2 regions of the Bacillus xiamenensis genome follow, and region 1 is predicted to be linked to the other one. Evidence: predicted binding sites of a transcription regulator. Region 1 holds the regulator's gene; the other holds the start of a gene.
The links. The regulator NrdR, encoded in region 1, represses ribonucleotide reductase genes. The targets are predictions, from matches to a motif close to AACACNATATATNGTGTT.
Positions count from the first base shown of each region.

Region 2: the regulator NrdR is predicted to act here: its motif matches at 12,114-12,131, upstream of nrdI (class Ib ribonucleoside-diphosphate reductase assembly flavoprotein NrdI).

Region 1 is NZ_CP017786.1:2,802,689-2,818,055, forward strand. It holds gene polA (DNA polymerase I) at 1-1,958, shown strand, start outside; gene mutM (DNA-formamidopyrimidine glycosylase) at 1,983-2,816, shown strand; gene ytaF (sporulation membrane protein YtaF) at 2,992-3,624, shown strand; gene coaE (dephospho-CoA kinase) at 3,638-4,243, shown strand; gene BK049_RS14285 (glyceraldehyde-3-phosphate dehydrogenase) at 4,416-5,438, shown strand; gene speD (adenosylmethionine decarboxylase) at 5,673-6,053, shown strand; gene BK049_RS14295 (hypothetical protein) at 6,238-6,624, shown strand; gene nrdR (transcriptional regulator NrdR) at 6,629-7,087, shown strand; gene dnaB (replicative helicase loading/DNA remodeling protein DnaB) at 7,187-8,611, shown strand; gene dnaI (primosomal protein DnaI) at 8,629-9,558, shown strand; gene BK049_RS14315 (TVP38/TMEM64 family protein) at 9,593-10,231, shown strand; gene ytxC (putative sporulation protein YtxC) at 10,292-11,161, shown strand; T-box leader at 11,205-11,453, shown strand; gene thrS (threonine--tRNA ligase) at 11,498-13,438, shown strand; gene BK049_RS14330 (methyl-accepting chemotaxis protein) at 13,611-14,531, shown strand; gene BK049_RS14335 (HAD family hydrolase) at 14,587-15,366, opposite strand.
Region 2 is NZ_CP017786.1:3,620,278-3,635,644, reverse strand. It holds gene bslA (biofilm surface layer hydrophobin BslA) at 1-515, opposite strand, end outside; gene BK049_RS18615 (hypothetical protein) at 640-1,104, opposite strand; gene BK049_RS18605 (CarD family transcriptional regulator) at 1,634-2,107, shown strand; gene BK049_RS18600 (poly-gamma-glutamate hydrolase family protein) at 2,421-3,170, shown strand; gene BK049_RS18595 (Rap family tetratricopeptide repeat protein) at 3,335-4,483, shown strand; gene BK049_RS18590 (S8 family peptidase) at 4,575-5,897, opposite strand; gene BK049_RS18585 (poly-gamma-glutamate hydrolase family protein) at 6,480-7,214, shown strand; gene BK049_RS18580 (OsmC family protein) at 7,291-7,740, shown strand; gene erbB (SMR family multidrug efflux transporter EbrB) at 7,787-8,155, opposite strand; gene erbA (SMR family multidrug efflux transporter EbrA) at 8,172-8,489, opposite strand; gene BK049_RS18565 (TetR/AcrR family transcriptional regulator) at 8,492-9,034, opposite strand; gene BK049_RS18560 (hypothetical protein) at 9,147-9,386, opposite strand; gene BK049_RS18555 (YmaF family protein) at 9,491-9,892, shown strand; gene miaA (tRNA (adenosine(37)-N6)-dimethylallyltransferase MiaA) at 9,962-10,918, shown strand; gene hfq (RNA chaperone Hfq) at 10,944-11,165, shown strand; gene BK049_RS18540 (YmzC family protein) at 11,326-11,649, shown strand; gene BK049_RS18535 (hypothetical protein) at 11,729-11,941, shown strand; gene nrdI (class Ib ribonucleoside-diphosphate reductase assembly flavoprotein NrdI) at 12,207-12,599, shown strand; gene nrdE (class 1b ribonucleoside-diphosphate reductase subunit alpha) at 12,559-14,661, shown strand; gene nrdF (class 1b ribonucleoside-diphosphate reductase subunit beta) at 14,679-15,367, shown strand, end outside.

The DNA of each region.
Region 1 (15,367 bases):
TAAAAGAAAAGCTTGAAGAATATAAAGAACAAGCGGTAATGAGTAAAAAGCTGGCGACGATTCTCGTAGAAGCACCAATTGATGTGTCAAGCAAAGATCTCGCTTATGAAGGCCCTCACATGGAGCAGGTCATCTCCCTTTATAAAGAACTGGGCTTTCAAACGCTGCTAGAGCGTTTAGGAGAAGCGCCAGAATCAGATGAACCAGTTGAAATAGACGAAATAGATGTGAAGAAAATAACAGATGTCACAGAGGACATGCTGACAGATCATGCGGCGCTTGTGGTAGAACAGCTGGGAGACAATTATCACGAAGCAGATTTGATCGGTTTTGCGATCCATAATGAAAACGGTGCGTTTTTTATCACAAAAGAAGATGCTCTTCAATCAGAAGCGTTTAAACAATGGGCGCAAGATGAAACGAAGAAAAAATGGGTCTTTGATTCCAAAAGAGCGGTTGTCGCCCTCAGGTGGCATGGTGTTGATCTAAAAGGTGTCGATAACGACGTCTTGCTCGCTTCCTATGTCGTCAATCCACAGAAATCCTATGAGGACGTGGCAAGTGTGGCGAAGGAATACGGCCTGAATATCGCCCTTTCCGATGAAAAGGTATACGGAAAAGGAGCGAAGCAGGCCATTCCGCCAGAAGATGAGCTCAAAGATCATCTTGGACGGAAAGCAGCGGCGATTTCTGCCCTGCATGATTTGACACTTGAAGCGTTAGAAAAAAATGATCAGCATGAGCTGTATGAAGATTTAGAGCTGCCACTTGCGCTTATCTTAGGTGAAATGGAATCTCTTGGGGTAAAAGTGGATATTGAACGCCTTCAGAAAATGGGTGAAGAACTAACGAAGAAGCTGAAGGAGTATGAAGAAACCATTCACCGTTTAGCGGGAGAAACCTTTAACATCAATTCACCGAAGCAGCTTGGTGTGATTTTATTTGAAAAATTAGGACTGCCGATTATCAAAAAGACCAAAACAGGCTACTCTACGTCTGCGGATGTTCTTGAAAAGCTTGAAGACAAGCACGAAATCATTCGGTCGATTCTGCATTACCGCCAAATTGGCAAGCTGCAATCTACCTATGTCGAAGGCTTAATGAAAGTGACGCGCAAAGATACCCATAAAGTCCATACAAGATTTAATCAGGCGCTTACACAAACAGGAAGACTAAGCTCTACAGACCCAAATCTTCAAAACATCCCGATTCGGTTAGAAGAAGGCCGAAAGATTCGACAAGCATTTATCCCGTCAAAAGAGGGCTGGCTTATGTTTGCTGCTGACTATTCTCAAATCGAGCTGCGTGTACTTGCGCACATTTCTCAAGACGAGAACTTGATTGAAGCCTTTACGCAGGATATGGATATTCACACGAAAACAGCCATGGATGTGTTCCATGTCTCGGAAGAAGAAGTGACTTCCTCTATGAGAAGACAAGCCAAAGCTGTCAACTTCGGAATTGTGTATGGAATTAGTGATTATGGCCTTTCTCAAAACCTTGGAATTACAAGAAAAGAAGCAGCCGCCTTTATTGAACGCTATTTAACAAGTTTTAAAGGCGTCAAAACATATATGGAAGAGATCGTGCAGGAAGCAAAACAAAAAGGCTATGTCACGACGCTTCTCAAACGCAGACGATATATCCCGGATATCACAAGCCGTAATTTTAATATCAAAAGCTTTGCGGAAAGAACGGCAATGAACACACCAATTCAAGGCAGTGCCGCAGATATCATTAAAAAAGCAATGATTGATATGGTGCGAAAGCTAAAAGAAGAAAACTTGCAGGCAAATCTTTTATTGCAGGTGCACGATGAACTGATTTTCGAAGCACCGAAAGAAGAAATCGCCATACTAGAAAAAATTGTCCCTGAAGTGATGGAAAACACACTTCAGCTCGATGTGCCGCTAAAAGTCGATTTTGCTTCAGGCCCATCTTGGTACGACGCTAAATAAAGAGAGAACAAAGGAGCGAGGAGCATGCCGGAATTACCAGAAGTTGAAACCGTCCGGCGAACTCTCAAGCGGTTAGTCAAAGGAAAAACGATTGAAACGGTCGATATCAAATGGCCAAATATCATCAAACGTCCTGGGGAACCGGAAGAGTTCGCTAGAAGGATGGCAGGAGAAACCATTCAAACCATTGAAAGAAGAGGGAAGTTCCTACTCTTTCATTTAGACCACTATGTGATGGTCTCCCATTTAAGGATGGAAGGGAAATACCGTGTACATGAAGCAAATGATCCTTATGATAAACATGTACACGTCGTCTTTACGTTTACAGATGGGACCGAGCTTCGGTATCATGATGTACGCAAATTTGGCACAATGCATCTCTTTCATCCAGGGGAGGAAGAAAAAGAACTTCCGCTGTCTCAGCTCGGATATGAGCCTTTTTCAGACGCATTTACACCAGCATATCTATGGGAGCAATTGAAGAAAACCTCCCGCGTGGTCAAAACAGCTTTACTTGATCAAAAGATTGTTGTAGGACTTGGTAATATTTATGTGGATGAAGTTCTATTTAAGGCAGGCATTCACCCAGAAACAAAAGCAAATCAGCTAAGCCTTGAATCATGCAAGGTGCTCCACAAACATATCATCGACACGCTTCAAGTCGCAGTTGATGCGGGAGGAAGCACCATTCGCTCTTACATCAATTCACAGGGCGATATTGGCACATTTCAAATGCAGCTTCTTGTATATGACCGGCGGGGAGAGCCGTGCCAGACATGTGGAAGTATCATCGAGAAAACAGTTGTTGGAGGGCGAGGCACTCATTTTTGCGTGACCTGCCAAAAACGTCCTCAATAAAGGTAAAGCCATCAGCATGCTTCCTTTTTGCCATGCATACGATAAAAAACATTCTTTTTTCAGCGAGGTGTAGACTGACACACAGCCCACCTGCTCTTCATATAGTGAAGAAGAGTCTAAGGACGCCTAGAGACTCTTGATCATCGTTGCATGAACAGAAAGGAAGAGTTCAGGTATGATTTCGTTTTCGCTTCTGTTTTTAGCTATTGCAGTCAGCATTGACAGCTTTTCTGTAGGCTTTACGTATGGTCTTCGCAAAATGAGAATTCCATTTAAAGCCATTGTCATTATTGCCTGTTGTTCAGGAATTGTGCTGCTGATTTCCATGCTGATTGGGAACCTCTTGACGACATTCCTCCCTGTCTCAGTGACCGATAAGCTTGGCGGAGGAATCTTGATTGCGATTGGACTTTGGGTGTTGTATCAATTTTACAAACCAGCGAAAGAACGTGACTTGCTTCTTCAAGAAAGAACACTCGTCAATGTAGAAGTGCAGTCGCTCGGTCTTGTCATTCAAATTTTACGAAAGCCGACAAGTGCAGATATTGACCGCTCTGGTACGATCAATGGGATAGAAGCTGTGCTCCTTGGGATTGCTTTATCTATTGATGCATTCGGAGCAGGGATCGGCGCAGCGATTCTAGGGTTTTCTCCAATTGTGATGAGTATAACGGTTGCGGTCATGAGTTCACTTTTTGTATGTATCGGGATTCGTGCCGGACATTACTTGGCAAATTGGCGCTGGATCGATAAGCTTGCATGCTTACCAGGGTTTTTGCTTATTCTCATTGGTGTATGGAAGCTGTAAAGGAGGAAATCAATTGACGCTTGTCATTGGATTAACAGGCGGGATTGCTAGTGGAAAAAGCACAGTCTCGCAGATGATAAAAGAGAAGGGCATCCGCGTGGTGGATGCAGATGTCATTGCAAAAGAAGTCGTTTCTAAAGGAACGAAGGCCCTTCATCAAATCGTTCAAACCTTCGGTGAGGAAGTCCTCCTGCCAAATGGTGAATTGAACCGGCAGCAGCTTGGAGCAATCATTTTTTCTGACGAAGAGAAAAGAAAACAGCTCAATGCCATCGTTCATCCAGAGGTCAGAAAGGAAATGCTCAAGCAGCGAGATGAAGGGATCAATCAGCAAGAAACATTTGTTGTGCTCGATATCCCGCTGTTATTTGAGAGCAAGCTGGAGGGGCTGGTCGACCGCATCATCGTTGTGTACACGACGCCTGAATTGCAGCTATCAAGGCTCATGAATCGCAACGGCCTTAGCGAGGAAGAAGCGCTGAACCGCATTCACTCCCAGCTGCCTCTTGAGGAGAAATGCCAAAAAGCAGACCGCGTGATAGATAACACAAAAGATCTCGCTTTTATGAGAAAGCAATTACAGAACATATTAAACGAATGGGAACATACAGATAAGTAAGAGTACATACACGTACTCTTCTTTTTTTATGCTTTTTTGTCATTTCCTTTGAAAAGAACAGCCCTTTTTCGAAAATGTACGTTTATATACTGGTAATTACATTCTAATGTGATATACTAATTTCGTGAATGAATTTATTAAGTATAACACATAATAGGGGAGTGACCTGTTCATGAAAGTAAAAGCAGCGATCAATGGGTTTGGCAGAATTGGACGCATGGTCTTCAGAAAAGCAATGCTTGACGATCAAATTCAAATTGTAGCGGTGAACGCAAGCTATCCTGCCGAAACACTAGCACATTTAATCAAATATGACACAAATCATGGACGCTACGAATGTGATGTGACAGCAGAAGATGACGCTTTGATTGTCAATGGAAAAAGAGTGCTTTTGCTCAATAACAGAGATCCAAAGCAGCTTCCATGGGGAGAGCTTGGAATTGATATCGTCATAGAAGCAACTGGGAAATTTAATTCAAAAGATCAAGCGATGAGCCATATAGATGCCGGAGCGAAAAAGGTCGTGTTAACAGCTCCAGGTAAAAATGAAGACATTACAATTGTGATGGGTGTCAATGAGGATGATCTTGATCCTGAAAAGCACGTCATTATTTCAAATGCATCCTGTACAACAAACTGTTTAGCTCCAGTTGTCAAGCTGTTAGATGATGAATTTGGCATCGACAACGGCTTAATGACAACGGTTCATGCTTATACAAATGATCAAAAAAATATCGACAACCCGCACAAGGATTTGCGCCGAGCAAGAGCATGTGCTCAGTCCATCATTCCTACAACGACGGGTGCCGCTAAAGCGCTTTCTTTAGTGCTTCCTCATATGAAAGGGAAATTGCATGGACTTGCGCTACGCGTCCCAGTCTCAAATGTGTCGATGGTCGATCTTGTGGTCGACTTAAAAAAAGATGTGACAGCAGAAGAGGTAAATGCTGCCTTCGCAACTGCATCAAAAACATCTCTTGCTGGCATTTTAGACTACACGGAAGAACCGCTTGTCTCCACAGACTTTAACACAAACCCTTATTCAGCTGTCGTTGATGGACTTACAACGATGGTGATGGAAGGCAGAAAAGTGAAAGTTCTTGCATGGTACGACAATGAATGGGGCTATTCATGCAGGGTGGTCGATCTTGTGAAGTTTGTTGGGGCACAGATGAAAGAGCTGTCTGCTGTTTGAAATGAAGAAGACGAACGTCCCTTTTCAAGAAATGAGAGAAAATCCCACTAAAAACACAGCTTGCAAAATGGGTCTAAACAAAGTATACTATTTTTCGTGAACTTCTTGTTCGCAGACTCATTCGGGTATACTTAAAGGGTTAGGACCTCTTAGGACTAACTTTCCCCCGTGGTATATGTCCGGTCCGGCTGCTTAGAACTTCACTCTTTCATTCTTGTTTAAGGGGGGTCCATGATGGAAACAATCGGACGTCACGTTATCTCTGAATTATGGGGATGCGACTGTGATAAACTGAACGACATGGATTTTATTGAAAAAACATTTGTAAATGCAGCTTTGAAATCAGGAGCTGAAGTAAGAGAGGTTGCTTTTCACAAATTTGCACCTCAAGGAGTAAGTGGAGTTGTCATTATTTCTGAATCTCATCTGACAATTCACAGCTTTCCTGAACATGGTTATGCGAGCATAGATGTTTATACTTGCGGCGATCTAGATCCGAATATTGCAGCAGATCATATCGGAGATGAACTAGGTGCTGAAACAAGAGAAAACATCGAAATTCCTCGAGGCATGGGACCTGTACAAGTGAAACAGGCGCAAGCCAAAGCACTGTAAACATAAAAAAGATTGCAATGGGAGCTGGCCAAAAGCATTAAATGCCTTTGTGTTATGCTCCTTTTTATATTTGTTTCATACACAGCATCCAACATTCTCCAACCTGACTATACTTTTGTTCTAGGAAAACAAAGGTTTTTTTTATAAAATAAAGAAGAGGGTTAAAGACAAAGGGGATACGTGTATGACTTTAGGACAAAAGCTAAAACGATTCATTTCCAATCATACGGAAACATCTGACCATCATCCGGTGTCAGAGCTGAAAAGCCATTACTACAAATCGACAAATACACAAGTTTTTCAAGCGGTGGAAGCCATTCTTTCCCGCAACGAATCCTATCAAGTGACATCTGTTTCAGCAGAACGAGGTGAAATCAGCGCAAACATACGAACGCCGAAAAAAGCCTTTCTCGTGGCGACTGTCATTTCAATTCGTCCTTTTGAAACAGCTGTCGATTTTAATGTGACAACAGAAACGGCCCTGCCAACAGACTTTGGCTTTAGTCAAAAGGCAGTTTTGTCCCTTTATAAAGAACTAGACAAACAACTTCCAAGAATAGATCGGAGCTGATGAAATGAAATGTCCCACATGTCAGCACCTTGGTACAAGGGTGCTTGATTCAAGACCAGTAGATGAAGGGAAATCCATCCGTCGCAGAAGAGAGTGCGAAAGCTGCCAATATCGCTTTACGACGTTTGAAAAATTAGAAGAATTGCCGCTGATTGTGGTGAAAAAAGAAGGAATCCGAGAAGAATTCAGCCGGGAAAAGATGCTAAGAGGACTGATCAAAGCGTGTGAAAAGCGCCCTGTCGCTTTAAAACAGCTGGAAGATGTCTGCTTTAACATTGAAAAGGAATTGCGTAATCAAGGCATGTCAGAGGTGAAAAGCGAGCTTGTCGGTGAAATGGTGATGGACGAGCTGGCGAAAATTGATGAAGTGTCTTACGTCAGGTTTGCCTCGGTTTATCGTCAGTTTAAAGATATCAATGTCTTTATTGATGAATTAAAAGATTTATTAAAGAAAGAACGCTAAAAAAGAGCTGAAGATTCTTCATGCTCTTTTTCCTGCGTAAAGCGTAAAACGCAAAAAGAGTGTACAATGGAAACAACCGCATTAAGGGAGGATCAGCATATGACAGAGCATTGGAAGGAAGTGCTAGCCGTCGATCCGTATGTCGTCAAAAGCGCTTCATTGCTCGGTGACATCGATAGACAGCTCATCACTCTTTTATATCAGCCGCTTATTGGCATGTCCGCTTTCAGTTTATACATGACGCTGTGGGGAGAGCTGGAACAAAATCGGATATGGGGTAAACCCGCACCTCATCGGCAGCTCATGGTCATGCTGCAAACGAATTTAAATGATATTTTTGAAGAGCGCTTAAAGCTTGAAGCGATCGGCTTACTCCGCACATATGAACAGGAAACGAAAGAGGGCAGACTGTTTACATATGAGCTTGTGCCGCCGCTAAGACCGGATGAGTTTTTCCAAGACGGTATGCTGAATGTCCTTTTGTATCATCGGGTAGAGAAAGCAAAATATATGCAGCTTCGTGATTATTTTTCTTATCCAAGTGTTCCTGCTGATGCAAAGAACATTTCACGATCGTTTGAAGAAGTGTTTCACGTATTGCAGCCGGGAGAGCGCAAGATGACAGAGGAAATCAATCAGGCGTCATCGCTTGACGAGGGCTACGAATATGTGACCGTCGGATCTAGTCAGTCTGCGCCGCTTTCAGATGAATCCTTTGATTTTGATCTGTTATTAGCAGGTATGTCAGACATGATGATCCCAAGAAAGGCTTTGACAAAGCAAGTGAAAGAGACAATTAAGAAGTTAGCTGTCGTATATGGCATTACGCCGCTGCAAATGCAAAATATTGTCGCAGGCGCCTGTGGGCCGGATCAGATGATTTCAACTGAAGATCTACGAAAAGCAGCGAGAGACTGGTACCAAATCGAATACAGAGGCGAACAGCCGAAGCTGATTGATCAAAAACAGCCAAGGCATTTACGACACGATGCCGCGCAGCATAAAGAGGCAGATACGCCTGATGCGACATTGATTGAAAAGCTGGATCATATTTCGCCTAGAGAGCTTTTGAAAGATATGGCAGATGGCATTGAGCCGACGTATGCAGACTTAAGAATTGTTGAAGATATTATGCTTGAGCAGAAGCTAGAGCCTGGGGTCATGAATGTCTTGATCTACTATACACTGCTGAAAACGGATATGAAGCTGTCCAAAACCTATATGCAAAAAATCGCCGCTCATTGGGTGCGAAAGAAAATCAAAACCGTTGCAGCTGCTATGAAAATTGCCAAAGAAGAGAACAGACAAATGACAGAGTGGGCGCAGCAGAAAAAGCAGCGAAACTCGTATGGATCAGGGAAAGTCATCCGAGAGGAGAAACTGCCTGACTGGATGAAAGAAACTGAAACGAAAGAACAGCCTGCAAAAGAACAGACGGATCGTTTGTCTACAGAGGACCTTGAACGAGAAAAAGAAAAATTGTTAAATCAGTTTAATAATATGAAAAAGTACAATGCACATTAATGTGAGGTGAGATGGAAATGAAACCGATCGGTCGTTCATTTGAACAACTAAAAGGACGAGTAGATTTTCGCGTGAGATACAATCAGATTAAAGAAAGTGTATTGTCTGATGAAGATGTGAAGGCCTTTTTAAAAGAGCACGAGGAAGAGATACAAGAAGACATGATTAATCGCAGCTTAAACAGGCTCTTTGAATATGTTCAGCAATCAAAGGGCTGTTCTTACTGCTTAGAGGACGAGAATGTAAATGCCATTTTAGACGGATATCACCCGAAACTTGTGATCAAAGGTCAGAGCATTGATATTGAATATTCCCCTTGTCCTGTAAAACTGCGGCTCGATCGACAGAAGAAACAGCAAGAACTCATGAAAAGCATGTACATTCCGCAGAATGTTCTTCAAGCGACGTTTGCTGATTTGAATGTTGTGGGAAGACAAGAGGTCATTCAAAAAGTAGGTCAATTCCTGCAAAGCTATGATGAGACTGGTAAGGGCAAAGGCCTTTATTTACACGGAAAGTTTGGGGTAGGAAAAACATTTATTCTAGCAGCGATTGCACAGCAGCTAGCGGTAAAAGAATATCCATCTCTCCTTGTCTATGTGCCTGAATTTGTGAGAGAGTTAAAAAATTCATTAGCCGATCATACTCTCGAAGAGAAGCTGAATATGGTCAAATCAACACCGATTTTAATGCTTGATGATATTGGAGCAGAGTCGATGACGAGCTGGGTACGAGATGAACTTTTAGGAACGATCTTGCAATACCGCATGGCAGAGCAGCTCCCGACTTTCTTCTCTTCTAATTTCTCACCGAGTGACTTGAAGCATCACTTTACGTACTCGCAGCGCGGGGAAAAAGAAGAGGTCAAAGCAGCTCGTTTAATGGAACGGATTCTTTATTTAGCCGAGCCAGTTTTGCTTGAAGGAGAAAATCGCCGTCATTTATAAAAGGATGCGTTACGTGAGGGGGGGAGCGGATGAGATGAACAAAAGAAAATGGCTGCTTATTCTCGTCATCGGCGTTCTGGCTGCTGCGCTATGGTGGCTGAACAAACAGCATCTTCAGCTGTCGCCGAAAGATGTGAAAAATTGGATTCTTCAATTTGGGCTGCTGGCCCCGTTTGTTTTTCTTTTCTTATCACTTTTTCGTCCGTTTGTGCTTGTCCCTCTCACCGTCTTTTCACTAGCAGCAGGTTTGGCGTTTGGCAGTGTCCTTGGGACCATTTATGCCCTCGTCGGTGCTACAGCTGGCGCAACGGGGTCTTTCCTGCTTGCTTCCACCTTCCGTTCAAACAAGCAAGAAACGAAATCAAGCAGCCGGAAGCTAAAGGCGGTGACGTCTCGCATTCAAGAGCATGGGTTTCTTTATATTTTGTTATTGCGCATTGCTCCAATTCATTTTGATTTTGTCAGCTATGCGGCAGCAGCTTCACATGCGAATTATCGTGCATTTACGGCCGCTACCTTTTTAGGACTAATACCGGGCACAGTTGCATTGAATGTTCTCGGGTCAAGCTTTGTGAGTGGCAATTATGCCGCCTTAGCGATTGTTTGTTTGATTTATTTGATCTTTATCTCTGTTCCACTCATTTTAAAAAGAAAGATGCCTGATTTATTTTAGGCGTCTATTTTTGATGTTCTCCCCATATATATGTAACAGATGTCGTTAGGGGGGACAAACATGCTTGAAATAATCTTTGAAGATGAATATGATACCGCCGCTTTTTTACACCTTGCTGAACACTTGGACAGTCGGCATCACATCTCGATTCAACAGGGGAAAGACCGGCTTCTCATAGAGGCGAAGAAATCAGGAGAAGCACTTGAGCACGTTGTGCGGCCTTTACTGGTTCACTTTTTTTTAGAATGCAAAGAAAATGAGCGCATGCGCAGCATCCTTGAAAACACATACTTATTTAAAGATCCCGAAGAGCAGCACCAAATTCTTTCGATCGCCCATAGCATCATGAAAGGGGATATAGAGGATATTCCTGGGATTCATCAAGACCCGTCAAGGGAAGCCCTGTTAAAAAAGGAGCTAGAGACGATCTCTTTACAGCAAGGTATTTTTTCAATTGGTTCATTTATGACATTTAGGCTCGCAGAGTATGATCAAAGGCTAAAGAATTATGTAGAAGTGTCCATTGAAGAATACAAAATGGAACAAGAATACCAAAACTTTATTCAATCCCTTCGAGACTATGTGATGGCAAGAGAACCTAAGCTTGAGAAAGTACATGTTGTGCATGAGGACCGTCTGGTGATTTGGGAATTTCGCTACGCTTCTGAACGTGATCAAAAACAATACATAGACAGACAGTTTGTAAGAGAGCATCCAATGTATATTGATTCGCAGCTGATTGCACCGCTTGTATCCATCGCTCCACAAAAAATTGACCTATTTACAAATGATACAGGTCATTCAATGGTACAAACCATTCAAAATATTTTTCAAGAAAGAGTCGAGGTCTTCCCGCCTCATTCGTTTCAGGAGCAGAATGTTCAATTTGTTCATGACCATTTGGAAAAGAAAAGTGAAAAGCTTTCTTGATTTTCACGAAAAAACGTTTTATAATACGGTGTAACTTCATACAGAGACCGTATTGATAAGGACATGAACAAATGAACACCCGCTTAAAGAGAGGGAAGCCGCGGCTGAAAGCTTCCTAGCTGAGGACCATTTGCTTTACCACCTTTGAACATCAGCTGTGAACTTTTTTAGTAATAGCTGACGGGAATTCCCGTTATCGAACCACAAGCCGTATTTGCTTTTGACAAAGCAAGCTGCAAATACGGGAAAAAGGGTGGAACCACGATTCCGTTTATTCAACCTCGTCCCTTTCCAGGGGGCGGGGTTTTTATATTGCCAAAAAAGGAGTGACCAGAGATGTCAGAACAAATTCAACTTACATTTCCAGATGGAGCAGTCAAGGAGTTTGACAAAACAGCAACAACAGAAGACATCGCGGCATCAATTAGCCCGGGCCTAAAGAAAAAAGCGCTTGCCGGTAAATTGAACGGCAAAGAAATAGATCTGCGTACGCCGCTATTAGAAAGTGGAACAATTGAGATCATCACAGATAAAAGTGAAGAAGCCCTCGATATTATGCGTCACAGCACAGCCCATTTGCTGGCACAAGCGATCAAACGCATTTATGGAAAAGAGCATCACGTCCAGTTTGGCGTAGGCCCTGTGATTGAAAATGGCTTCTACTACGATGTCGATATCGATGTTGCCATTACACCTGAAGATTTACCAAAGATTGAAAAAGAAATGAAGAAAATCATTAACAGCAACCTGCCGATTGAGCGTGTTGAAGTATCTAGAGAAGAAGCGAAAGCACGTTTTGAAGCAATTGGCGATGAATTGAAGCTCGAGCTGTTAGAGGCGATTCCAGAAGGCGAAACTGTCACAATTTATGAGCAGGGTGAATTCTTTGACCTATGCCGCGGCATTCACTTGCCGTCTACAGGAAAAATCAAAGAGTTCAAGCTGTTAAGCCTTGCAGGTGCATACTGGAGAGGTGACAGTAACAATCAAATGCTGCAGCGTATTTACGGAACAGCTTTCTTTAATAAAGAAGATTTAAATGAACATTTACGTCTACTTGAAGAAGCAAAAGAACGCGATCACCGTAAACTTGGGAAAGAGCTGAAGCTGTTTGCGAACTCTCAAAAGGTAGGTCAAGGCCTTCCGCTCTGGCTGCCAAAAGGGGCAACCATCCGCCGCGTGATTGAGCGCTACATTGTTGATAAAGAAGTACGCCTTGGTTATGAACATGTGTATACACCTGTTTTAGCGAGTGTAGAATTATATAAAACATCAGGCCACTGGGCGCATTATCAAGAAGATATGTTCCCAGTCATGGAAATGGACAACGAAGATCTTGTCCTTCGTCCAATGAACTGCCCGCACCATATGATGATTTATAAAAATGAACCGCACAGCTATCGCGAATTGCCAATTCGGATTGCAGAGCTTGGGACAATGCACCGCTATGAAATGTCAGGTGCTTTATCTGGCCTTCAGCGTGTTCGCGGCATGACATTAAACGATGCACATATCTTCGTTCGTCCAGATCAAATCAAAGACGAGTTCATCCGTACAGTTCGTTTAATTGAAGAAGTGTATCAAGACTTCGGCTTAAATGATTACACATTCCGCTTATCTTATCGTGATCCAGAGGATACAGAAAAGTATTTCGATGATGATGCCATGTGGAATAAAGCACAGTCCATGCTGAAAGATGCAATGGACGAGCTTGGACATGACTACTATGAAGCAGAAGGCGAAGCGGCATTTTATGGACCGAAGCTTGATGTACAAGTGAAGACAGCTCTTGGGAAAGAAGAGACGCTGTCCACTGTACAGCTTGATTTCTTACTTCCAGAGCGCTTCGATCTCACATATATCGGAGAAGATGGGAAGCACCATCGTCCAGTGGTGATTCATAGAGGGGTCGTGTCCACAATGGAGCGCTTTGTTGCCTTCTTAATTGAAGAATACAAAGGAGCTCTTCCAACATGGCTGGCACCTGTACAATTCCAAGTCATCCCGGTTTCACCGTCTGTTCATCTAGACTACGCGAAAAAAGTGCAAGAACGTTTGCAGCTTGAAGGTCTGCGTGTAGAGCTTGACAGCCGTGATGAAAAAATTGGATACAAAATTAGAGAAGCGCAAATGCAAAAGATTCCGTACATGCTGGTTGTCGGTGATCAAGAAGCAGAAAATGGCGCAGTCAATGTAAGAAAATACGGTGAACAAGATTCAGAAACAATGGACCTTGAAGCTTTTGTGAAACATGCAGTAGCAGAAGCGAAAAAATAATCTTTTCAAACAATGCAGCCGGTGATCTCTTTCCTTTGAGATCACTGGTTTTTTCTTATGGAAAAAAATTCTCCTCTGGTGATCCAGATGCTTGAATGATACGTTTAGATAGTACGAAAGTACGGGTAAGTATGTACTATTGGTGAGAGAAGAAAATGGGGGAATGAAAGAGATGGTTCAAACAACAAACGTATTATCATCACAAGTATTGGAACAGTCAGCCGTTCTTGGTGCATTAGAGCATTCACTAGCAATGATTGAATTTGATGTGACGGGTGAGGTGCTATGGGTCAATGATATTTTCGCAAAAGCCATGGGCTATTCTAAGGAAGAAATGATTGGTTTAAAACATAGACAATTTTGTCCTCCGCATATTGCAGAGCACACAAGTTATCAAATGTTTTGGGAGCGTTTAAAGGATGGTCGCGTTTTCCAGGAAAAGGTGCAGCGGATCACTAAGTACGGTGACACCTTATGGCTTGAAGCGACGTATACACCAGTCCTCAATGACAAGGGGAACGTCGTAGCTGTTGTGAAAGTGGCAACAGATATTACAGAGAGAGAAAACTCAATGAAGCAGGTCGTAAAAGATTTAAAGGACATGTCTGCGAAATTAATGGAGCGGGCAGAAATTGGTATTCAGCATAGTCAAAGTGTCAATGCTTCTTTTGAACATATCGCCAATGAAACAGATCAAAACATGAGCTTACTAGAAGGCTTAACAGAGCAGGTTGAGTCGATTAGCTCAATTGCGACGACCATTCACAGCATTGCTTCCCAAACGCAGCTGCTCGCACTGAATGCAGCTATAGAAGCTGCACATGCGGGCTCCTATGGAAATGGCTTTAGTGTGGTGGCGGCGGAAATTCGAAAGCTTGCGACAGATTCAAAGGAAGCAATCGTAAAAGTGGATCGATATGTGAAAGCAATTCATATAGAAGTAGAAAAGGTCAGCAGCGGAACGAGCCGGGCAAAAACGAGTGTGTTTACAAACCGGGATCTTGTGAAGCAGGCAAGCGAAGAATTCATCAATGTAGGAGAAGCAGCCCGCGGCTTAGATCGTCAAGCACAGAGTCTAGCGGACATTGTGTAACCGAGAGACCAAAAACACCCTATCTCGTCTGGAGAAGGGTGTTTTCTCTTTGAATCTACTTTAATATATCAAACAATTCATGTAAGTCTTTAATTTCATAATCTGGCGTCACATCTGTTTCATTCTTCTTGCCGTGGCGGTTGATCCAAACGGTTTGGATGCCAACGCGAGATGCTCCGAGAATATCTGTTTTTGGATTATCTCCTACCATAATGACGTCATCTTTTGTGAGATTTAACAGCTGGAGGCAGTGCTCAAAGATGCCAGGGTCAGGCTTGCCTTTCCCATAATCTCCTGAAATCACAATTTCATTAAAATAAGGCGCAAGCTCTGGTACACCTGCAAGCTTTTCCTTTTGAAGACTAGGGTCTCCATTTGTTAATAGGAGTAGTTCATATCTGCCTTTCAGGCGGTCTAAAACAGGATACGTTTCTTCATAGACATACGGGCGTTTTCTCCGTTCTGCTGCAAAGAAATCAGCCAAGTATTGTCCAAATGCCTCATCGTCAATTCCCGCCTTTTTTAAGCCGTTCGTCCAAGCGTTTTTACGATACTCTGGTGCAAGGGCGTTCAACTTTTGAAAGCCTTCGCTAATCGGTTCACTAAAATTTGACCACAGTCCTTCAAAAGGATTAATACCGATCATGACAGTATAATCATATGTTTCATAGGAAGAGTACAGCTTTCTTGCTTCTTCACGTACAATCTGCTCAAATGTTTCTGAATCAAGTCCATATTTCTTTTCCGCTTCCCGGCATGTTTCTTGAAAAGTCGTGTGAATGCTTTTTTCATCCCAAAGCAAAGTGTCATCTAAATCGAAAAATACGGCTTTCATG
Region 2 (15,367 bases), 820 kb from region 1:
GGTGTGACGACAACTGGTCGTTTATTAATGTCAATCGTATCTTCTGCATAAAATGTGGAACCAATGCTGATCGCACGATTTTCTGCGCGGAACGTATATGTACCTGCAGCAGGTAGTACTTTATGTGAAAGTTGTAATGTATATTGTGCACTTCCAAACAAATCAATTCTAGCCGGAATACGGACCGTTTTCCCATTGTTCAAAATGTAGCTGTCCTTTAATGCTTTTCCATTGATGATATCTTTTGTTGTGGCTTGAAAGCCTGCAGGTAATGTGAATTCAACTGCCCCGATACTGAGGACAGAATTTGGGCGGTAAGTCAGCTCGATGTCAGAAAAAGACCATTCCTGCTTACTTGCTCCTGTTATTTTTGCATAAAGTGCAGCTGGTCTTGCATTGGTCGAAGCTTGACCTTCCTCTGTTTTAGCTCCTTCAGCGGATGCGGCAAGCGGTACTGAGAGCGCCATGACTAGTGTAAGCATCCCCAGCATAAGAATTGTCCATATTTTTTTCATTTCTTTCTTCCCCTTGGTTGATTATAGGTAAATAATAGATGATTTCATCCATTATTTACCTATAATGTTACCATATTACTATATGGTATTAAATGGGATGTTTTACCCTTATTTTGTCTGTTTTTTAGTAATAGCGGGGAAGAAATGCATTTGGCTGGTTCATTCCGTAAGTGTGCCCTGTCATATGATGCTGTTGCGGCATCATCATATTCATATCATGATATCCGTATGGCTGATATGGATTCATACCATAACCACCATAGTGACCTGCATGATGATGATTGTTCATCTGAACATTTGAGTATGATTCATATGGCTTCGAAAACGGGGAATACGCTGAATTTGAATGATGATGCGGATAATGTCCACTATAAGCATCTTTTTTACCGGTATGATAATGGTTTGGCATATTCGTGGGACCATGCATGTTTGGTGCGATTACATGCTCATGATTGGCTGTATATACATTCTCAAACGTATGATAGGGATTTCCTTGATGCTCATGATTCGTCTGGTTATTCATATAGTTCATTTTGTATCTCATCCTTTTTTTCAGGTTGCCATATCTTATGAGCATCAACCGTTTCATGAGCCTATCCACCTGAAAGAAAGATGATTAAGTAAAAAAACCGGCTTTTCAGCCGGGAAAACAAAAAGCAGGTGTAGCGTCAAACACTAAAATGAGGAACTATGTCTTTTTTTGCGACGCTTCTTACAGCTGCTGCAGACACTTTTAGGATAATAATAGGGATCGTAGCTTCTAGAAGTATCCCAAAAATCTTTCTCAAACCATTCATCTTTTTTATGACAAGACTTCTTTTCTTTACATGGATCAACATGGTGATGATCTTTATGCTTTTTGTAGCAGTTTGAGTGGGAATGTTTGCTCTTGTATTTGCACATTGTCATCCCTCCTAAATGTGACTCAATGCTAGTATATGCAACGAAGATGTATGAGGACTGGATGGTGGCGCTCCTTTTGTAAAAAAAGGCTAATTCTTTAAAAACTCAAACAAAAAGAATTGACTAGTGCTAAAATAACATGATAAAATATAAATTTTTATCCTCTGATGAAATGTGTTATAATAAAAATGTGAATACTTTCGGAGGTGGCGGATTTGTTTCAAATAGGTGATAAAATTGTTTATCCTATGCATGGAGCCGGTGTGATTGAAGGAATGGAAGAAAAAGAAATTTTAGGTAAGACGGAGGAATATTTTCTGATTCAAATGCCAAATATGCAGATGATGATCCCAAAAGGCAGAATCAATCAATTAGGTATACGTCCGGTAGCTGATCAAGCAACGCTGAAAGTTGTGATGAACAATTTTGCAGAAGAAACAAACGACGACACGCTTACTTGGAAGCAAAGATATGATGAAAATCTGAAAAAGCTAAAAACAGGTGCCATTGAAGATGGTGCAGATGTTGTCAAAGATCTAATGAGACGACATCAGAAAAAAGCCTTAAATTCTAGTGAAAAGAAGATGCTTGAAGATGCACGTGGGATGTTAATAAGTGAAATTTCACTTGCACAAGGAATGTCGCAAGATGAAGTGATGACAGCTTTAGAGAATGAATTAAGAATTTAATGCTGGATATACAGAGATTGGCTGTAAACAGAAGGGCATATTCCTTTTGTTTGCAGCTTTTTTATTTGAAAAAAGATGAAAATTGCCAATTTTTTAGGTGTTTTTGACTAAAATTAAAATAAGGTCATTGGGTTTAGTTTTTCCTTGTATAAGGAACGTTTCAAAGAAGCCGAAAGTACCTAGACCACATCAAAAAACAGGTAAGTTCTCCTGATTCGTGAAAACGAGCCGGACATTCTTTGAATTCTTTTAGCCATTGATAGTAAAATAATGCGATAAGATGGCATCTAAGAGAATAAAAAGGAGCGGTGAAATGAAAAGACTATTGATATGTGGATTCATCTTTCTGATCCTGTGTGCTCTTTTAATGGTGAAATACAGCCATTCCATTCAAGAAAAAAAAGAGCAAAAACAACATCATGCTGAAGTAGAAAAGTATAAGATAGAACGAAAAAAAGGTGATCCATATGAAAGTTTTCAACAGCTCATACAGCATGAAAGAGACGGCTATGAGATAGAGTTTCACGAAAGAGGCGGGAGTGATTTACTCGTATTTTCTCCTCACGGCGGAGAAATTGAACCAGGAACAAGTGAAATCGTAGAAGCATTTCAAGGGAAGTACTCTACGTATTTGTTTGAAGGGACAAAACAAGAAAACAATCGTGATTTGCATATTACCAGTACAAAGTTTGACGAACCCATTTTGGTTCAAATGATTAAAACGTATCCCTTTTCTATTTCGATCCATGGCTATAAAAGTGATAGGAGACATACGCTTGTTGGCGGGACCAATGAAAAAATGAAAAGAGCTGTTGTGCGAGAATTAAAAAATCGAGGCTTTTCTGCAGAGATCGTGCAAGAAGGAAAGTGGCTCTCTGGTACAAACCCCAAAAACATCAATAACCAAAATGCGAGTGGTGAAAGTGTTCAGCTAGAAATTAGTACGGCGCAGAGAGAAGCTTTTTTTGACAATTTTGATACGAGAAAAGGAAAGAAAAAAGCATTTAGACGCTATATAAGTGGTTTAAAAGAAGTCCTTAGAGAATTCGATCTTTCTTCGTAGAAAAAGGTTTTGATGGGCAAAAGTGCTCCATTTAAACTTGGTAAAAAAGATAGAAATATGCAATTTCAGCATAAAATATGCAATAAATGACAATTTGCCTTAAAATCATAAATTATGTAAAATAATAGTTATCAGTTTGATATGATAGAATGGGGCTGAAGTGGATGGCACACAAAATACCATCTTCCGAAGTAGGTGTAAAGATCAACCAATGGTATACGCATATTTGCAAATTTGAAGTCGAACAGGCAAACGATATGAAGCGCCTTGTTGAAGAAGAAATTCATGATATGGAAGAGGATCAAGATTTATTACTCTATTATTCTCTTATGGATTTTCGCCATCAAATGATGCTTCAGCACTTAACGCCAGTCCATGCAGGCAGTGAAACGCTTCAAGTTGTTTCCTTTCCTAAAGGAATTGAAGAGGCAGAAGATGAGATGACAGGCTTACTGGGCTATTACTTTCATTTTTTCCATGGAATGTATGCATTTATCCAGCAACGATATATCGAGGCCATTTCCTATTACAAGCATGCGGAACATCAACTGATTTTGGTGACAGATGAGATCGAAAAAGCGGAATTTTACTATAAAATTGCTGAAGTATACTATCATATGAAACAAACCTATTTTTCTATGCACTATGCTAAAAAGGCGAGAGACATCTATAAGAAACATCAGCTTTATGGGAAAAGAAGCATTCAATGTGATTTTGTCATGGCAGGTAATTGGATAGATGTGAATCAGCACCAAAAAGCGTTACCTTATTTAGAAAAAGCGTTAAAAGTCTGTGAAGCGATGGAAAGGCAAGAATGCACATCTTATTTTAAGGCGATGGCCCTCAATAACTTAGGGACTTGTCATTATAGCATGGGAACATACCATACAGCGACTGTCTTCTTTGAACAAGCCATTTCACTTTATCAAAAAGATCAAGTAGCAACGATGATCAAATCATTGTTTTCACTTGCTCTTACTTATTTCAAACTTGGAGATATGAAGCGAGCGAGTGAGGCTATTATGGAGGGGACGCATCAGGCCTCTTTATTGGGAGATGAGATTTATCAATTAAAATTCCAATTTTTGCAGGCACTTTATATTGAAAAAGACAGCTGTGATCAATTGAGATCCGCCCTGTTTGGTCTAAGAAGCAAAAAAATGTTTGCTGATTTAGAGGAATTAGCACTTGATGCGGCTAATTATTATAAGGAACGCGACATGTACAAGGAATCTTCCACTTTTTTTGAAATGGTGATTGAAGCGCGTACGCACATTCAAAAAGGAGATGAGATGTATGAGAACGAAGCATAACATGTCAGCTGCTCAAGTAGAAGAAAGACTTCACACATAAAAACACACAAACAACACCCTTTACGAAAAACGTAAAGGGCTTTTTTATTGCTTATTTAATTGCTTTTTCTGCGTCAATGGCGCCTGCTCCGTAAATCAGCGGGTCATCTTCAGACCACTTGCCTGTATTTTCTTTTAATAGGGCTTTGACTTCATCAGGCGTTAAATCTGGAGAATGCTCAAGTAAGAGAGCGCAAATACCGGCGCAAATCGGTGTGGCCATCGATGTGCCAGATAACGTCGTATAATCATGATCGACTCTGTTTGATTTATCTAGTTTATCTAGGAAGGATCTTGGTGATCTAAGAGAAACGATATTGACTCCTGGTGCAAGGATATCGGGCTTTACTTCACCATAGACCGTTGGACCTCTGCTCGAAAATGGTGCCACGACATCGTCACTTGATTCTGGTGTATTTCGATCATCATAGGCTCCGACCGTTATGACCTTCTGGCTAACGGCAGGGCTTGCAATCGTTTGGCTGTTAGGGCCAGAGTTACCGGCAGCAACACATACAACAATGCCTTGATCCCAAGCTGCATTGACAGCGCGCACCATCGGATCATCTTGCTCGTCATCATAACGCTGTGCATCGCCGCCAAGGGACATGCTGATAATGTGAATCGGGTCATCAGGATGGTCTTCATTAAACTGCATGCACCACTCAACGCCTTCTATAATAGTAGAAAGTGATCCAGCACCTTGTTTATTTAATACCTTTACGCCAATGACATTTGCTTTTGGAGCAGGTCCTTTGTATAAGCCGTCTGAGGCGGCTCCATCTCCAGCTACATCCCCAGCGCAGTGAGTTCCGTGTCCGTTATCGTCATACGGTTTCTTTTTTTGTTTGACTAAATCCACAAAATCGCGAATTCTTCCATCTAAATCTTCATGGGGATAAATCCCCGTGTCAATGACAGCGACTGTGATGCCTTCACCGGTTAATGTTGTGCCATTTCGAATGACTTGTTCAGCATGACTTGCTTGTGTGGCCACATCCAGCAGTGCATGAACTTGCCGATCTAAATAAATTTTGCGAATGTGCTCGCCATTGGTTAGCAGTTCCTCTAAAGCAGCAGGGGTGAGATCAGCTGCGCAGCAATTGATGTGGGAAAAGTGTTTTTTTATGTTTGTTTTTCTCCTTTTTTTCATTAACCGTTTTGTGCTCTGAAGACCTGCTTCGACTGCATCTTCCTTAAACTCAATGATGACCCGAAGCTTCTTTCTCTTTTTTAACCTTCCTTCAAAAAAACGATGAAGAAAACAAGGCGTCCATTTAAAAGGTTTATAGAGGTGAAGGACGGTCTCTCTTAAAGGCTGATCCAGCTTACTAGCATGTGTTCTGACCATTTGCACCATGGAAAATCCAAACATGTGATGCCCTCCATTCTAGCTATCCATTCTCGTACACTCTTACATTATGAGAATGAAAGCATCTTCGTTCGGATTCTTGTCCCTTCTTTTCTTCAAATTGGCGGCTTGCTCATCTCCCTAAAAAGAAAAGCGCTTACATTTTGTAAAATAATAGAAAAAGGTGGAAAATATGTAGAATCTGCCGATGATAGGTGGGAGAGTTCTTCTTAGAGAACCAGTAAAACAATGGATTTTGCAGAAAAAAGGGGGTTCTAGACAGGGTCAATGCTCATACAAATATGATTCGAGACAAATGAAAAAAATCGAATCCGCATAAAAAAAAGCGGAATTAAAGAAAACAGACTGGGTAGGACTAGGTCATATTAAACATAACTTCATTTGTTTGTCATACTATTCTAACTCTGTTTTCAAACAAGAGAGGCGTTTCTGTGTATATAAATGCAATTATCTTATTTTTGAGGAATCTCTTGATCTAGAGTGTTATGATCAGATTTGAAGAAAGAATGTGGAAAAAATGAAAAGAAATGATGATTCAATTTTAATCATAGAAACGGCTTAGAAATCTGTTAAAGGAGAACGGAAATGAAGAAGTTTTTTGCTTTGCTTCTCCTGCTTGTGATTGGATGGGGCGTCTATTATACCATGCAATCACAGGAACATGATGAGCCAGTGTCATCAGGTGGGGAAGACGAAAGCGGTTCAACTGATATTTATCGCAATTTTAAAGAGCTGGAAGAGAACGAATCAACCAATAATTATCAAATTACTTCCAATCCAGTGACTGGCAGCCGGCTGCTTGTGATGTCGCCTCATGGCGGGAGAATTGAAGGCGGCGTTAGTGAGATCGTCCATTTTTTTGATAACGAATTTTCTACGTACTTATTTGAAGGTTTTAGAGAAAATGCATCAGAACTTCATATTACAAGTACAAACTTTGATGAACCAATCGGAGTTGCACAGGCAAAAGCACATGATTATGTATTAGCTGTGCACGGCTATAAAGGTGAGGAAGGAATTGACCACACCCTTGTTGGCGGGACAGACTACGACCGTGCAGAGAAAATTGTGAACTCATTAGAGCGGAATGGATTTTCTGCTGAACTTGCTGTTGCACACGCAAGCCTAAGTGGAACGAGCAATCATAATATTAATAATCTTACAAAAACAGGGCAAAGTGTTCAGCTTGAGATTAGTAGAAGTCAACGTGAAGCTTTATTTGACAGTTTCGATTTTCGGCGGCGGTCAAGTACAAAAAATGAGACGTTCTACCGGTATGTCAGAGCGATTCGCACGGTGCTGGATGAAGAATACACGTAAGAAGTATGCACATATTAAGACAGCAGGGCGAATTCTTGTTACACTATAAAAAGTGATAACAAAAGGAGAGACGGATATGGTGCGTCATTATTTTCACCTTCAGGCAAGCTGGCCTGGTCTGCGGAACGATGTGGGTACAATCGAATGTGAACAATTAAAAACAAAAATTTCAATTCCAAAAGAAATGGACGGCCCAGGCATTGGAACAAATCCAGATGAGATGCTTCTAGGTGCAGCGGCCACCTGTTATATCATCACACTTGCAGCCATGATGGAACGAAGTCAATTAGAGAAAGAGGATTTATCCATGAGCTCTGAGGCTGTTGTAGATGTGACAAACGGTATATTTACATATGAAAAAATCATTCACCGGCCAGTCATTATCCTCAAAGAGTCCGCCACAGCACAAGACATTGCATTGGCTCGCAGGCTTGCACATAAAGCGGAAAGCTCATGTATGATCTCTAGAGCTGTTCAAGGGAATGTCGATATTTCCTTAGAAGAAACCATCAAAACCGCCCAGTAAGATAAAAAAGTCATTTTCTCTTTTTAGATGGAGAAAATGACTTTTTTTATGCTGTCCATTCGGATTGATCCATTGGTTCTTTGATTTCTTTCTTTTGTTTTTTGGACTGATTTAAGACAATCACGCCGCATATCACAAGTGCAAGACCGATGAAGCCTTTTGTATGAATGGTTTCGTTAAAGAGAACGAGACCCACGAGAGCGGTAAGGGCTGTCCCGACGCCAGACCAAGTGGCATATGCGGATGACAGCTCAATTGTTCTCAGTGCCAAACTAAGGAACGTAAAGGCGCATCCAAATCCGATCAGCACGCCAATACTTGGTAGCACCTGTGTAAAGCCTTGCGAGAGCTTCAGCATCGTACTGCCAAAAACCTCCGTCAAAATGGCTCCTGTTAAATAGAGAATTCCTTTCATCATCTCCTCACATCCTTTAAGACATATTTAATAGAACAACCCCTGATACAAGCATGGCCATTCCAATGACTGCTTTACGGTTCAAGGTTTCTTTGAAAAAGAGCACGCCAAAAAAAGCCGTGAGGACGGTACCTACCCCAGACCATGTAGCGTAAGACATGCTAAGTGGAATCATGTTAAGCGTGAGTGACAGCATATAAAAGGCAAGTGTATAACCCGCGACAACAACAGCGCTAGGTTTCAAGCGTGTGAAGCCATTGGAAAGCTTCAGCATTGCTGCCCCGATCGCTTCTGAAAAAATGGCAACAGCCAAAAAAAGATATCCGAGGATCATCATCATCCCTCCTGTAAAATGTGTAAAATTCGATGAAGTAAAAGGTTTTTTTCCTCTCTCGTCAATGGTTCAAGCTGAAACATTTCTGAAAACCATATCCCATCACATGCTAGGCGGATCAGCTGGCTAATTGCAGGATCGTTTATTTCCTCTGCTGCTTTTTCTTTGAATTCTGCATAAAAATCGCGCCAAGGATTCAATAACGCTTCATCAAATGACATGGTGGCCAGCATGCTTGTACAAAGCTGGGTGGTGTTCTGCATATCAAGATCATGTAATGTGGCCAAAATATATGCACGTACATAAGGCGCTTTTTCGTTTTTGAATGTTTCCTGATACGTCTCGAGCTGCTGACGAAAACAGGCAATCGCATGCTCATTCATTTGTTGGATAAGCTCTTCCTTGCTTGAAAAATGATACAGCAGCCCGGCTTTGGTCATATTTGCATATTCTGCCACCTGCTGAAGGGTGAGCTGACTTAATCCTTCTTTTAAAATGGTGTGAGCAGCAGCCTCAAAAATTTGTTCTTTTTTGGTTTTAGACATAAAAAAAACACCTACTTTACTGAACGGTCGGTAAAGTAAATGTTAACCCATAAAAAGCAATTGTGTCAATCGATTCATTTCAATAGAGGATGTTTTCACTAAAAAGTCACATTTAATAATACGGGTATGGTCCATATGGCGGGTATGGTGGATAAGGATAACCATAGCCATAGCCCGGAGCAAGAAGCGATCCAGCAAGAAGTCCTCCAGCAAAACCACCTAAAAATGGAGGCCCAAAAAATCCAGGTCTCCCATAGCCAAAACCAGGTCTTCCGAATCCAAAACCAGGGCGCCCAAATCCAAAAGGTCTTCTCATATCTTCTTGAATAAACGGTGTTTCAAAATAATTCATAAAAAAAGGCTCCTTTCACATAAAATCACTGTAACTGACATCAGTGTATTCGAATGGCCCACAAGTGTTTGGGGGAATGCCTATTATAAGGAGGAATGTCGAAAATGGGCCTGTATCCATCTGATTGGGCAAAATGCCCGCCTCATGCTCATGCCTATAAAGCACGTACGGAAGTAACAGAACAGCATTATCATTTAATAGAAGGGATTTCTCAACCTGTGAATGGAAGCAGTACCGATCAGCATACTCATTATTACCGCGGGATCACATCTTTTGAAAGGGGGCATTTCCACAGATACTACGGCATCACAGGGCCTGCTATTCCAAGAGTAGATGGGACGCATTATCATGAGATTCAAGAAGTCACGTTTGCAGCCTACAACGAATCTGTCCCCATCCCTTACGGAGGAGTCGTTTACAGCCCAGAGCAGGAAAGGCCAACGCATAAGCACCGCTTAAAAGGAAAGACATATGAAGTGGTCGGAAATGAACCACTTGGCTGGTGATGGTTAGTATATAGGAGAGACAGAGAAGTTATGCTATACTGTAGGCAGTTTGTAAAAGAGAGTGATGTTATGAAAAAAGCAAAACAACCAGTGATTGTTCTAGTAGGTCCGACAGCTGTCGGAAAAACAAAGATGAGCATTGATATAGCTAAAGCATTTAATGGAGAAATTATCAGCGGAGATTCCATGCAGATTTATAAAGGAATGGATATTGGAACAGCCAAAATCACCCCGGAAGAAATGGATGGCGTTCCGCACCATTTAATTGATATTAAACAGCCGGACGAATCGTTTTCAACTGCTGAATTTCAGCAGCTTGTCCGTTTGAAAATCAAAGAGATTGCTGCTAGAGGGAAAACGCCAATGATTGTTGGTGGAACAGGTCTGTATATTCAATCTGTTCTATATGATTACACGTTTACCGATGAGAAAAGTGACCCTGCTTTTAGAGACGAAATGACGCTCTTTGAAAAGCAGCATGGACCGATTCAGCTGCATGAAAAGCTAAAGGCAGTAGATCCTGAAGCTGCAAAAGCGATCCACCCGAATAACGTCCGCCGCGTGATCCGGGCACTTGAGGTCATACATACAACAGGCCAGAAAATGTCCGAGATGCAAAATGGGCATCAAGAGGTTCCTCTTTATAACACAGCCTTCATTGGGCTGAAGATGGACCGAGAGCTTTTGTACGAGCGCATTCATCAAAGAATTGATATGATGTTAGATGAAGGCTTAATAGAAGAAGTGAGAGCACTATATCAATCTGGTTTGAAGGACTGTCAGTCTGTCCAAGCGATTGGCTATAAAGAATTGTACGCCTATTTCCAAGGCGACTGCTCACTGGATGAAGCCATCGAGCAATTAAAGCAAAATTCCCGTAGATATGCGAAGCGTCAGTTCACGTGGTTCCGTAATAAAATGGATGTCACTTGGTTTGATATGACACCACCTTGCCACTTTTTAGACAAAAAAGAGGAAATTTTCGCATATATAGCAGGAAAGCTCGGACTTAAAGCGAAACTGTAGTTATCAGAATCAAGGAGGACGAAACATGAAACCGATTAATATTCAGGACCAATTTTTGAATCAGATCCGCAAAGACAATACATTTGTCACTGTATTTTTACTGAATGGCTTTCAGCTTCGCGGTCAAGTAAAAGGATTTGACAACTTCACCGTGCTGCTTGAGACAGAAGGAAAGCAGCAGCTTATTTATAAACACGCCATTTCTACATTTGCACCTCAAAAAAATGTGAATCTAGAATTAGAATAGAATCATTTTGTCAATAGCCCCATGCAGCTGCGAATAAACCGGCCGGAACCCGCTACGTTTTTTGTCAGTGCAGAGGGGCTATTTTGCATGCCATGAAACTTTTCTGCCCATTTTGCGTATAATTCCTTATTGGACATTTAAAAGGGATGAGGGGATTTATATGGAAAATGCAGAGCTTGAATTAAGAAGGATTAGAGTGATTCTTCTTTTAATTGGGATCGTTGTCTTATTTGGATCGTGCGCCATCTCAAACATCGAAACGAGACAAGAAAGTTGGCACGACTATTCTGATCAAGATGATGAAGATCATGTAGACGGCCTTTTACAATCATCTGTTGCACTAAAAAATAATCACTTTGCTGTTGTGAAAGACGATGAAGTACATGTGTACCGGTTTGATGAAAAAGCAGGGGAGCTGACCCTCATTACGACGACATACATAGATGAATGGGATGAAGAATATGATGATGTCCTTGAAGACTAAGCACGTAAATTTACAAATGAATGTGAAGTCGCTACACTATAATCATGCATCAGACATCTAGACAGAAAAGGATGAGTTCATGACACACAAAATTAAAATTAATCATTGGGAACAAACTTGTGAAGATGACTCCTGTTTCGAATATGGAACAAGCGTGTCTGTAAATGGGAAAGAATTAGTAAGAGAGGCTTCAATCGTCTCTGCGCTTGAAGCTGTGCTAAAAGAATTAGGTGTTGAAGTGGAAATAACAGAAGTGTCAGAAGATTTACAGTGCGATGCCTACAAAAAATAAAACAAAAAGTCTAGTCTACTAAGCGATTTTTTTTCGTGTTATGATAGATTTCGGTTTCAGTTGAATAGGGAGTAGGGCAGTCTATTTTTATATCCTGCTCTGCTCTATTTATTTGAACGTACGAGTTCGGCTATGAATGTTCGGCCGGGTTGGTTGATTTTTTTCGTTTCGAACAACTATATATTGTGTTTTAAAAAAACATAGTATACTATATATAGTGAATAGCGAAATGATCAACAATACTAAAAACTAGGTCGTGATGGAATTGATTCAAATCGTATTTGATTCAAAAACAGGAAATGTTCAACGCTTTTTGGACAAGACCCCTTTTACAGACAAACGAAAATTGACTGGAGAAGAGTTTTTGGATACGCCGTTTATTCTCGTCACCTTTACGACAGGATTTGGACAAGTCCCTAGTACCACTCAGTCCTTTTTAGAGAAAAATGCTCACCTTTTACTAGGTGTAGCAGTGAGTGGCAACAAAGTGTGGGGAGATAATTTTGCAAAAAGCGCCGATACGATTTCTAAACAATATCAAGTTCCTATTTTGCACACCTTTGAGCTAAGCGGAACAAAAAGGGATGTTGAATTGTTTACACAGGAGGTAGAAAGAATTGTCACAAAATCAGGTTCCAAAGTGGATACAATTAAATAACGAGATTATGATTCAAAAAGAAGGAAAGTTTCAGTTCGACAAGGACAAAGAAGCTGTACATAGTTATTTCGTAGATTATATTAATCAAAACACGGTTTTCTTTCACAATTTAGAAGAGAAAATTAATTACTTAATAGAAAACGATTACTATGAGGAAGAATTTTTAAGACAATATAGCATGGCAGATATTAAAGAAGTATTCGATGCTGCCTATGCCAAAAAATTTAGATTCCCATCATTTATGAGTGCGTTTAAGTTTTACAATGACTATGCACTCAAAACAAATGACAAAAAGAAAATCCTTGAACGCTATGAAGACCGCATTTCAGTTGTGGCTCTTTTCTTTGCGGGCGGAGACAAAGAGAAAGCACTTGAATTTGTAGAGCTGATGATCAATCAAGAGTACCAGCCAAGTACACCAACCTTCTTAAACGCAGGACGTAAAAGACGCGGTGAGCTTGTGAGCTGTTTCTTGCTTGAAGTCAATGACTCATTAAACGATATTTCAAGAGCCATTGATATTTCCATGCAGCTTTCTAAACTAGGCGGCGGCGTCAGCTTGAATCTTTCAAAGCTCCGTGCGAAAGGTGAAGCCATTAAAGATGTAGAAAATGCGACAAAAGGTGTCGTAGGCGTCATGAAACTGTTGGATAATGCATTCAGATATGCAGATCAAATGGGACAAAGACAAGGATCAGGAAGTGCCTACCTGAATATTTTCCACAGAGATATCAATGATTTCTTAGATACGAAAAAAATCTCTGCCGATGAAGATGTTCGTGTGAAAACACTCTCGATCGGTGTGGTCATCCCAGATAAATTTATCGAGCTTGCTAGAGAAGATAAAACAGCATACACATTCTATCCTCACACAGTCTATAAAGCATATGGACAGCATCTTGATGAGATGGACATGGAAGAAATGTATGACGAGCTTGTTGAAAACCCAAAAGTCAAAAAAGAAAAAGTGAATCCGAGAAAGCTTCTTGAAAAATTAGCTGTGTTGCGCTCAGAGTCAGGCTATCCATATATCATGTTCCAAGATAATGTGAATAGAGAGCACGCACTGAACCATATTTCACGTGTGAAATTCTCAAACCTTTGCTCAGAGGTACTTCAGGCTTCAGAAGTTTCTTCATACACGGACTATGATCAAGAAGATGAGATCGGACTTGATATTTCTTGTAACCTTGGTTCATTAAATATCATGAACGTGATGAAAAACAAATCCATTGAAAAAACGGTCAAGCTTGCAACTGATTCACTAACACTTGTGTCTGAAACAACAGATATCCGCAATGCACCGGCCGTTAGAAAAGCAAACAAAGCGATGAAATCAATTGGACTTGGTGCGATGAACCTTCACGGGTATTTAGCTCAAAACCAAATCGCTTATGAAAGTGAAGAAGCAAGAGATTTCGCTAACACATTCTTTATGATGGTGAACTATTACTCCATTAAGCGTTCAAGTGAGCTTGCAAAAGAAAAAGGAGAAACATTCCATCGTTATGAGGGCTCTGGCTATGCAACTGGTGAGTACTTCAATAAATACCTGGAAAATGATTTCACTCCAAAAACAGAAAAAGCGGCAGCACTATTTGAAGGCATGCACATTCCAACAAAAGAAGATTGGGCAGCACTCAAAGAATTTGTAGCGGAAAATGGCATGTACCATAGCTATCGATTATGCATTGCACCAACAGGATCCATTTCTTATGTTCAATCGGCAACAGCATCTGTGATGCCAATTATGGAACGTATCGAAGAAAGAACATACGGCAACAGCAAAACATATTACCCAATGCCAGGTCTTTCAGCACAAAACTGGTTCTTCTATAAAGAAGCATACGATATGGACATGTTTAAAGTGGTAGACATGATCGCAACCATCCAGCAGCACGTCGATCAAGGAATCAGCTTTACATTATTCTTAAAAGATACGATGACAACGCGTGATTTAAACCGCATTGATCTTTATGCACACCATAAAGGCATTAAGACACTTTATTATGCAAGAACGAAGGATACAGGGCAGGAAGGCTGTCTTTCTTGTGTTGTTTGATTAAAGGAGAGTTTAACGTGACAAAAATTTATGATGCAGCCAACTGGTCAAAACACGAAGACGATTTTACACAAATGTTTTACAACCAAAATGTAAAGCAGTTCTGGCTTCCTGAAGAGATTTCCTTAAATGGGGATCTCTTAACGTGGAAATATTTAGGTGAAGAAGAGCGAGATACGTACATGAAGGTACTTGCTGGACTCACTTTACTTGATACAGAACAAGGAAACACAGGGATGCCGATTGTGGCAGAACATGTGGACGGCCATCAGCGTAAAGCCGTGTTGAACTTCATGGCGATGATGGAAAATGCAGTTCATGCGAAGTCATACTCAAATATCTTCATGACGCTTGCACCAACTGAAACCATTAGTGAAGTATTTGAATGGGTCAAGAAAAATAAATTCTTGCAAAAGAAAGCAGATATGATTGTAGGTCTGTACCGTTCGATCCAAAAGGATGATCCTCTTTCCTTGTTTAAAGCAATGGTTGCTTCTGTTTACTTAGAAAGCTTCCTATTTTATAGCGGCTTTTACTACCCGCTTTATTTCTATGGACAAGGAAAGCTAATGCAAAGTGGTGAAATCATTAACTTGATTTTGCGTGACGAAGCAATTCACGGAGTGTACGTTGGATTATTAGCACAAGAAATCTACAACAAACAAACACCTGACGTGCAAAAAGAGCTCTATGACTTCTCGATCGA